2 regions of the Vescimonas fastidiosa genome follow, and region 1 is predicted to be linked to the other one. Evidence: riboswitches for the same ligand, from Rfam matches in the RefSeq annotation. Region 1 holds a riboswitch; the other holds the start of a gene.
The links. Region 1 has a riboswitch for glycine ahead of gcvT (glycine cleavage system aminomethyltransferase GcvT). Riboswitches for the same ligand answer to the same signal wherever they lie in the genome.

Region 1 (4,295 bases):
ACTCCACATCGCCGAAGGCATCGCCGGCGGTGACGCTGTCGCCCTCACCGGGCAGGTTTACGAACACCACATCGCCCAGGGCGTTCTGGGCAAAATCGGAAATGCCCACGACAGTGACGCCATCCTCTACCTTCACCCACTCATGGGACTTGGAATATTGCAGCTCGACAGGATACAACATGATACTTTACCTCCATTAAATAAATATATTGTTTGCTTTCTCTGCCCCGCCCCCGACGGAGGCGGGGCGTAACGCTTTTTTACACCAGCTTGGCAGCCAGATTCTCCAGAGCCTCGTCGATCTCGGCATCGCTGAAGCAGTAGCGCATCTCCAAATGCTCGCTACGCAGCTTCTTCACTTCCTCCTTCACCTCCGTGCCCCGGAGGATGCAGTCGGCCATGAGGGCGGCCAGGCGGTCAAAGTCGGCGGCCTCGAAGCCGAAGCGGGTCATCTCGCTGACGCCCATGCGCAGGGCGCCGGAGGCGGTGAAGCCCTCCTCATCGGGGGTGGCCTGGTAGTTCACCACGATGTTGTTGCGCTCCAGGCGCTCGGCGATCTCGGGGCCCTCGCCGTAGCCCACGGACACGATGACCTGGTGGGTCTCGGTGTAGTCAATGGCGGGGTCGCCGGCCACATCCAGCCCATGGGCCTTCAGGCTGCGGGCAAAGGACTTGGCGTTTTCGATGACGGCCTTCTGGTACACATCCCGGAACTGGTTCATTTCATAGGCGGCCATCAGCATACCCAGCTGGGTGCCCAGGTGATGGTTGGAGACGCTGCCGGGGAAGGTGCGGCTCTCAATGGTCTTCCACAGGCCGTACTTCAGGTCGTCCTCCTTGTAATTCACGCCGATGACGCCGCGCTGGGGGCCGAAGAAGGTTTTGTGGGTAGAGCCGGTGACGATCTCTGCGCCCTCGGCAAAGGGATTCTGGAAATGGTCGCCGATGAGGCCCAGCACATGGGCCATGTCGTACATGATGGTGGTGGGGATGTTCTGCTCATCCACGAACTGACGGATGGCGGCCACAGGCTCCTTGTGCAGCACCATGCTCTTGCCGAATATGATCAGCTCCGGGCGATAGCGGTCAATGAGCTTCTTGGTCTCCTCCACATCCATCTTATAGGGATTATCGGCGCAGACGGGGAAGTTGACCACAGCCGGCTTCTCCGTCACGGGGTCGATGGCAATATAGTCATGGAGAGCGCCCATGGGCTGGGCAGACAGGTGGCCGCCCTTGATGATGTGGTTATTCATCACATAGCCCAGGCGCTTGGCCTCGTGCTTGCGGTCCACACGGTTTTTCCAGTCCATCAGGGCGGAGAATACAGCCATGTTGGACATCTGGCCGCTGAGGGTACGGGTCTCCACCTCGGTGCAGCCGAAGTAGGCGCGCATCTCCTCCACCAGGCGGCGCTCCACCTCGTCGATGAACTTGGTGCCCTGATAATAGAACACTTCCTTCTCATAGAAGGCCAAAACCTTCTTATGCTCGGCGTAACGGCAAGCGGGATCGCTGCCGCTGAGCAGACGCACGGCGCGGCTGGGGGTGTTCTCCGAGGGGATGAGGTTGATGCACTGCTCCTGGCGCCAGATATGGTTCTCCAGGGCCTTGTGTACCAGCTCCAGGGCCTTAGGAGCGCGGTCACCGCCGCCTACACCATGCTCGTCCTCCTCCACACCATAGAGCAGAGGTCTGGCAAAGGGGGGCGCACCCACGCTCATGTGCCGGGCGGGAATCACGGCCTTGAGCCGCTTACCCCGCACATCCACCTCCACGGTGTCGTCGGTGAGAATATCGCTGTCAATGTAGCACAGGCCGATGGCGCGCTTGCCGCTGGCCTCCAGGATCACGGTGGAAAGGCCCTGGCCCTCGGTCTTGAAGTAGGGAACCATGGTGCCGCTGGTGACCCAGCCCACCAGCTTATCCCCCTGATAGATCTCCATGCCCGCGCGCATAACGCCCCGGTCCTCCAGAGCGATGGGAGCGATCTTCCGGGGCAGGCCGGACAGGTCGGAGAAGTCACGGTCCATGTACTTCATAAAGTACTTATGCTGCTTTTCCAGAGCGGCGCGGCCGATGTAGTCCCCCTTCTGCTCCGAGAAGCTCACGGCGAACTTAGCCAGCGGCACGGCGAAAATGGGGATCTCGCTGCCATCGGGGGCGGTGCCCATCTCATGGCCGTACAGGGGCATGGATGCCTCCATGCGCAGGGTGTCCCGGGCGCCCAGGCCGGCGGGGTGTGCGCCCATTTCCACCAGGCGGTTCCACAGCCACGCTGCGTCCTCGCTGCGCACATAGACCTCGTAGCCCAGGGGCTCGCCGGTGTAGCCGGTCTTGGCTACCCGGGCGTAGTGACCCTCCAGGGACACGGTGCCCAGAGCATTCTTCATGGGCTCGGTCATCTGGGCGCCGCCGTTGAGAGCGGTGAGCATCTCCTTGCTCCGGGGGCCCTGGACGGCGATGGCCGCCCAGTCGGCAGAGATGTCGGTGATGGTGCAGTCGAAGCCCTGCAGGGCCGCGCGCAGGTGGGCCAGGTCCTTCTCGGTGTTGGCGGCGTTTACCACCAGCAGGTAGTTATCCTCCTGGAACATATACAGGTAGGCGTCGTCCACGGCGCCGCCGTTTTCATTGGGGATGATGCAGTACTGGGCCAGGCCCACATCCAGGGCAGCCACATTGCTGGTGAGCACATGCTGCAAAAAGGCCTTGCGCTCCGGGCCCTCCACCAGCAGCCGACCCATGTGAGACACATCGAAAAGGCTGCACACCTGACGGGTGTACAGATGCTCGGCAATGATGCCGCCGGGGTACTGGATGGGCATTTCCCATCCGCCGAAGTCCACCATTTCCGCACCGGCGGCCACATGGACATCGTATAATTGGGTACGCTTCAGTTCGCTCATTCTGGTTCCTCCTTAAAAGATGAATGGTTTTTAAGCAGCAAAAAGGGACACAAAGCCGCTTTATACGGCCTTGTGCCCCCGTTGAGTTACCTGAGAGATTCCCTCCCCGGCGGGAGGTTGCACCTTCGGTGGTCGGGCGTTACCGTCCGGCCTTTTCGGAGTATCGTCCGAAATCGGTCCTTTTGCCTGAGAGCTTCTGCGTTCCCCTTCGGCGCCGCCTGGGCGGTCTCTCCCGATTCCATCGTCCGATCTATATGAAATTATATCTGCGGGCATATCGCACCGCTATTTTGATTTTATCACCCGAAAAGCGCATTTGTCAAGGGCCAATTCCCGCTGTTTCGTTCCGTTTTTTTAGCTTTACAGGAAATTTGTCCGGTGGGGTAAGCCCCGGTTGCGCCCCGATTGAGCCTTCGGATTTTCAGATGCCCAGAAGCTGCTTTTTCTTGGCGGCGAATTCCTCCTCGGTGAGGACGCCAGCGTCGAAGAGCAGCTTATACTTCTGAATCTCCGCCACCGGGTCGGCGGCAGGGGCGGGAGCGGCGGCTGCGGCGGCGGGCTGGGGGTCATCCTCCCGGCGCTGGGGGGCGTCGGGGTTGACGATGTGCTGGAGCCGGGAGGCAAGCTCACGGAGGGCCTCCACCTTCTCCTCATACTCCCGGAGATAGTCCTCGGCGCTGGGATACTGGCTGCTGAAGTCCGGGGCGCCGATCTCCTGGGTGAAGCTCTTCCAATAGGGATGGGAGAAGGTCAGCTCCAGGCGGAACTTGCGCACCGGGGGCGTACACACAAACTCGGGCCGGGGAGGACGGGGATGGTCGTGGTCGTGATCCCGGTCCCGATCCATCATGCGGTGCATCTCCTCCATGTGCTCAAAGTCCTGCTTGCGGCGCATGAACTGGTCGATGCTGGGGATCAGGGCCTCCACCTTATCGGGCACATCGCTGCGGTGGCAGGTGAGGCCGTCGGCGTTTCCCGTAAACAGAGGATCGGAGTCCTCCAGGATGCGGAAGGACTGCAAATTCTCCGGGCCGAACACCAGCGCACTATCGTAGGGCTTGATGCGCAGCAGGCGGTGGGCGCTGTCCACCACCAGGGCGCCGCTGAGGAGGCCGAAGCCGTAGCGGTAGTCCTCGCTGAAGGTCTCGCGCAGGGCGGCGTTTTCCTCGTAAAAGGCCATGTACTGCTCCAGCTGCGCCAGGGTCATGCAGTCCAGGGCCCCGTCGGGCAGGTCGATCTTCCCGGCACACTCCTTGCACAGGGGCATATCCTCCACCTTGGTGGCCAGGAGCCGGGGGGTGGGATTGCCGCAGAGGGGGCAGGGTTTTTTGTTATTGCTGAAAAGTCCCATAGTGATTTTCCTCCTATTTCTATGCCTCGATTTTACCA
Region 2 (4,295 bases), on a different replicon from region 1:
AGTACATGAGCACCTCGTTTTCAACGCAACGGGAGGCGTAGGTGGCCAGGCGTATCTTACGCTCCGGGCGGAAGGTGTCCACAGCCTTTATGAGGCCGATGGTGCCGATGGAGATCAGGTCCTCCTGCTCGGCAGACTGGGTATAATACTTTTTTATAATGTGGGCAACCAAGCGCAGGTTGTGCTCCACCAGGATGTTGCGGGCCTCCAGGTCCCCGGCCAGGCTGCGCTCTAAATACATTTGCTCCTCCTTGGCGCTCAGAGGCTTTGGGAAGGAGCCGGGATTTCCCGTAAGGCGCAAGGTCAAAAACAGGCTGTTGGCCAGCAAAAGCAGTGCCGCAGACAGCATATGTCCATCTCCCCTTTCCCTGCCATCCTATGCAGGAACGGGAAGTCCGTATACACGGGGCACTTCGGTAAACGCAGCGGGCCCCGGCTGCCGGGTCTGTGGCAGTCGGGGTCCGCCTGAGGGGGTTCCTTATGGAAAAGAGGGGGTTATTGGAATATTTATCGTATCAGAACTGCAGACGATCCTCTTTGGTCCAGGTGGCCAGGTCCAGGCGAGGATAGCGGCGGCGCAGATCGTCCATCTTGCCCTCGGTATCGCCCTGCATGGCGATGCGGTTCACGGCGTTCAGGTCCGCCTGGGGCATGGGCTCAGCGCTGTCCTTGCCGCACACGGGGCAATGGTACAGGCCGGTAGCCTCGCTATATACCACTTCACTGCTGCCGCAGAATGCGCAGCGATTCATCTTAGAAATCAATGCCATAATTTTTGTCCTCCATTCTTTAATCTTTAAGCTGGATTTATCATAGCACAGAAAAATATATTTGTGAAGCGCATGTTTGTTCTTGAAAGTATGAGAAGTTGTATGGTATAATGGTAGCGATAGGAGGGAGTCTTATGAGTATTACAAAATATCAGATTTTCCTGAAAACCGCGGCTTGTGGCAGTTTTTCCAAGGCGGCGGAGGCTATGAATTTCACCCAGTCGGGCATCAGCCACGCCATCAACTCTCTGGAGGCGGAGCTGGGCGTCACCCTTCTCAGCCGCAACCGGGGCGGCGTTGTGCTTACGGCGGATGGCCGGGCCCTGCTGCCCCAGGTGGAGAAGCTCTGCGCCGCCCACCACAGTATGATGCAGACGGTTGAAAGCCTCAAGGGCATGGACAGCGGCCTGGTGAAGGTGGCTACCTTTTCCAGCGTCTCCTTTCAGTGGCTGCCCCGGATCCTCAAGAGCTTTGGCCAGCTCTACCCCAACATCGAGTTTGAGGTGGTCACAGGGGATTTTTACGACCAAATCGAAAATTGGATCGTCTCCGGGGCGGTGGACTGCGGCTTCTTCCGCCTGCCGTCCACCAAGCACCTGCAGACCTACTCCCTGTATCGGGATGAATTGCAGGTGGTGGTGCCCTGCGACCACCCCCTGGCCCAGGCGGACCCCTTCCCGGTGGAGGAGCTGGCCGCGGAGCCGTTTATTCTGCTGGAGGAGGGCGAGGACTACGAGATCATGGCCGCCTTCGACAAAATGGGCATCCGGCCCCAGGTGAAATACACCGCCCGGGAGGATCGGACGATCTTGGCCATGGTGAGCGAGGGACTGGGCATCAGCCTGCTGCCCCGGCTGATGGCGAAGCACAGTCCCCTGCCCGTGCAGATCTGCCGGGCGCCTATGCAGTTTGACCGGCCCATCGGCATCGGCGTGAAGGACGAAAAGGCCCTGTCCAAGTCCACCAAGCTGTTTGTGAATTATGTGCGCACCTGGGTGGCGGAAAACGGGGACGAATAAGGCTTTTCCGGCGGATTCCCTCCGGAAAGCGGGATAAATGCCGCAAAGCCGGGCCGGTCTACGGGAAGTTTTATGCCGAAAGCCTTCAAAAATCGCAAATTTCCTCTTGCATTTTTCTTTTTTCCATGCTATACTATGCCCACATTTTATATGGCCCTGTGAACCGTTAAGAATCCTCAGGAAACTGAACGGGGAGGGGACTCTGGAGAATCCCATTGACTTGGGTGCCGAAGGTGTAAGGCCCGTTTGGGCCGAATCTCTCAGGCAAAAGGACAGAGACGGGCTTGGTTTTTACCGTGTCCTCTGCCTTCTTCGGAGTCGCTGTGCAGCGGCTCTTTATTTTTTGAAGGAGAGAAAAAAATGATTGAAGAAGTATTGTACCCCATTGTAAGCAAAATCAACGAATACCTGTCAAACTACATCCTGGTGTTCCTGCTCATCGGCGTGGGACTGTGGTACTCCATCCGTACCCGCTTCGTGCAGGTGCGCTGCTTCGGTGAGGCCATGCGGAAAACCTTCGGCGGCCTGAGCCTCAAGGGCGGCTCCCAGAAAAGCGGCATGACCTCCTTCCAGGCTCTGGCCACCGCCATTGCCGCTCAGGTGGGTACCGGAAACATCGTGGGCGCTTCCGGCGCCATCCTCACCGGCGGCCCCGGGGCCATCTTTTGGATGTGGCTCATCGCCTTCTTCGGCATGGCCACCATCTACGCGGAGGCCACCCTGGCCCAAAAGACCCGCATAGTTGACAAGGACGGCACCGTCCACGGCGGCCCGGTGTACTACATCACCACCGCATTTAAGGGTGGGTTCGGCAAGTTCCTGGCGGGCTTCTTCGCCGTAGCCATCATCCTGGCCCTGGGTCTTATGGGCAGCATGGTGCAGTCCAACTCCATCGGCTCCACCTTCAACACCGCCTTCGGCCTCCCCGCCTGGGTCATGGGTATCGTGCTGGTCGCCATCTGCGCCATCATCTTCCTGGGCGGCGTGCAGCGTCTGGCCGCCGTCACCGAGAAGCTGGTGCCCATTATGGCCGCCATCTTCCTGCTGGGCGCGCTGGTGGTCCTGGTCATCCGCATCCGGTATATCCCCGAAACCTTCGGCATGATCTTTAAGTATGCCTTTAATCCCAGTGCCATTATCGGCGGCGGCATCGGCTACGCTCTGAAAACCGCCATCAGCCAGGGCGCCAAGCGGGGCCTGTTCTCCAACGAGGCCGGTATGGGCTCCACCCCCCACGCCCATGCCCAGGCCAATGTGGCCCACCCCCACGACCAGGGCGTGGTGGCTATGGCCGGTGTATTCATTGACACCTTTGTGGTGCTTACCCTGAACGCCTTGGTCATTATCTCCACCCTGTACACCCCCGGCGGCCCTCTCCACGAATGCGGCGCCGCCGCTGCCAACACCGTGCTCAACAAAACCAACCTGGCTCAGGCCGCCTTCGGCACCGTGTTCGGCGAGACCTTCGGCAATATGTTTGTGGCTGTATGCCTGTTCTTCTTCGCTTTCTCCACGGTGCTGGGCTGGAACCTCTTTGGGCGCATCAATGCCAACTATCTCTTTGGCCGCAAGAATAAGAAGCTCTGCAACACCGTTTACACCATCATCGCCCTGGTGTTTATCTTCTTGGGCACCCTCACCGGCAATGACCTGGTGTGGGAGCTGACGGATATGTTCAACAACCTCATCGTCCTGCCCAACGCCCTGGCCCTGTTCGCCCTGACCGGCATGGTGATCACCATGCTGAAGGAGGGACAGGCGAAGAAGCTGAAGGTTTGAGATTCGGGAAATTAAAAATTTACAGTTTATAACGGAAAGACATCCGGCAAGGGCCGGATGTCTTTTTGTGTATTTGGGAAACGGAGGGGCAGGGATGCGGATTGCCACAGCCGGTGTGCGCACCGGCTTCGCAATGACATCTTTTGCAAGGAATGTGGTAGGGCGGCTCGTCCAGGAGGCCGACCCCTACACACCGTTTACCGATAGAATTTCGTAGGGGGCGGCGTCCCCGACGCCCCGTCACCTCCTATGTTGCGGGCGACCGCAAGGGTCGCCCCTGCGGAATTACAGCAAGGAGCTGGTAGAGCGGGTCGATGGTGGTCGGCCCGCCGGGAGGTTATTTTTCTTTTGCCGCTTTTGCCAGGGCGGGAATATCCCCCACCCCGTCAAGGACGATACTGGGACGGTAGGCATAGGTTTGAAGGGTCTCCCGAGTGGAGACCCCGGAGAGGACCAGCACCGTAGACATACCGCTCTCCAGGCCGGAGATGACATCGGTGTCCATGCGGTCGCCCACCATCACCGCCTCGGCGGAATGACAGTGGAGCATCCGCAGGCCCGTGCGCATCATCAGGGGATTGGGCTTGCCGCAGAAATAGGCCTGCTTGCCCGTGGCCATCTCAATGGGAGCGATAAGCGCCCGGCAGGCGGGGGCAATGCCGTTTTCGATGGGGCCGGACACATCGGAATTGGCGCCGATGAGCTTGGCCCCGGCCATGACCAGGTT

Region 2: it holds a riboswitch for glycine, as region 1 does, so the genes downstream of both, KI236_RS04390 (alanine/glycine:cation symporter family protein) here and gcvT (glycine cleavage system aminomethyltransferase GcvT) in region 1, are expected to answer to the same signal.

Annotation. Positions count from the first base shown of each region.
Region 1 covers NZ_AP023416.1:365,303-369,597, reverse strand. The annotation lists gene gcvH (glycine cleavage system protein GcvH) at 1-181, opposite strand, end outside; gene gcvT (glycine cleavage system aminomethyltransferase GcvT) at 261-2,906, opposite strand; glycine riboswitch at 2,983-3,067, opposite strand; glycine riboswitch at 3,071-3,151, opposite strand; gene KI236_RS08970 (SHOCT domain-containing protein) at 3,328-4,257, opposite strand.
Region 2 covers NZ_AP023415.1:899,764-904,058, forward strand. The annotation lists gene sigK (RNA polymerase sporulation sigma factor SigK) at 1-349, opposite strand, end outside; gene KI236_RS04380 (hypothetical protein) at 516-770, opposite strand; gene KI236_RS04385 (LysR family transcriptional regulator) at 905-1,789, shown strand; glycine riboswitch at 1,982-2,075, shown strand; gene KI236_RS04390 (alanine/glycine:cation symporter family protein) at 2,150-3,568, shown strand; gene KI236_RS04395 (HAD-IIA family hydrolase) at 3,906-4,295, opposite strand, start outside.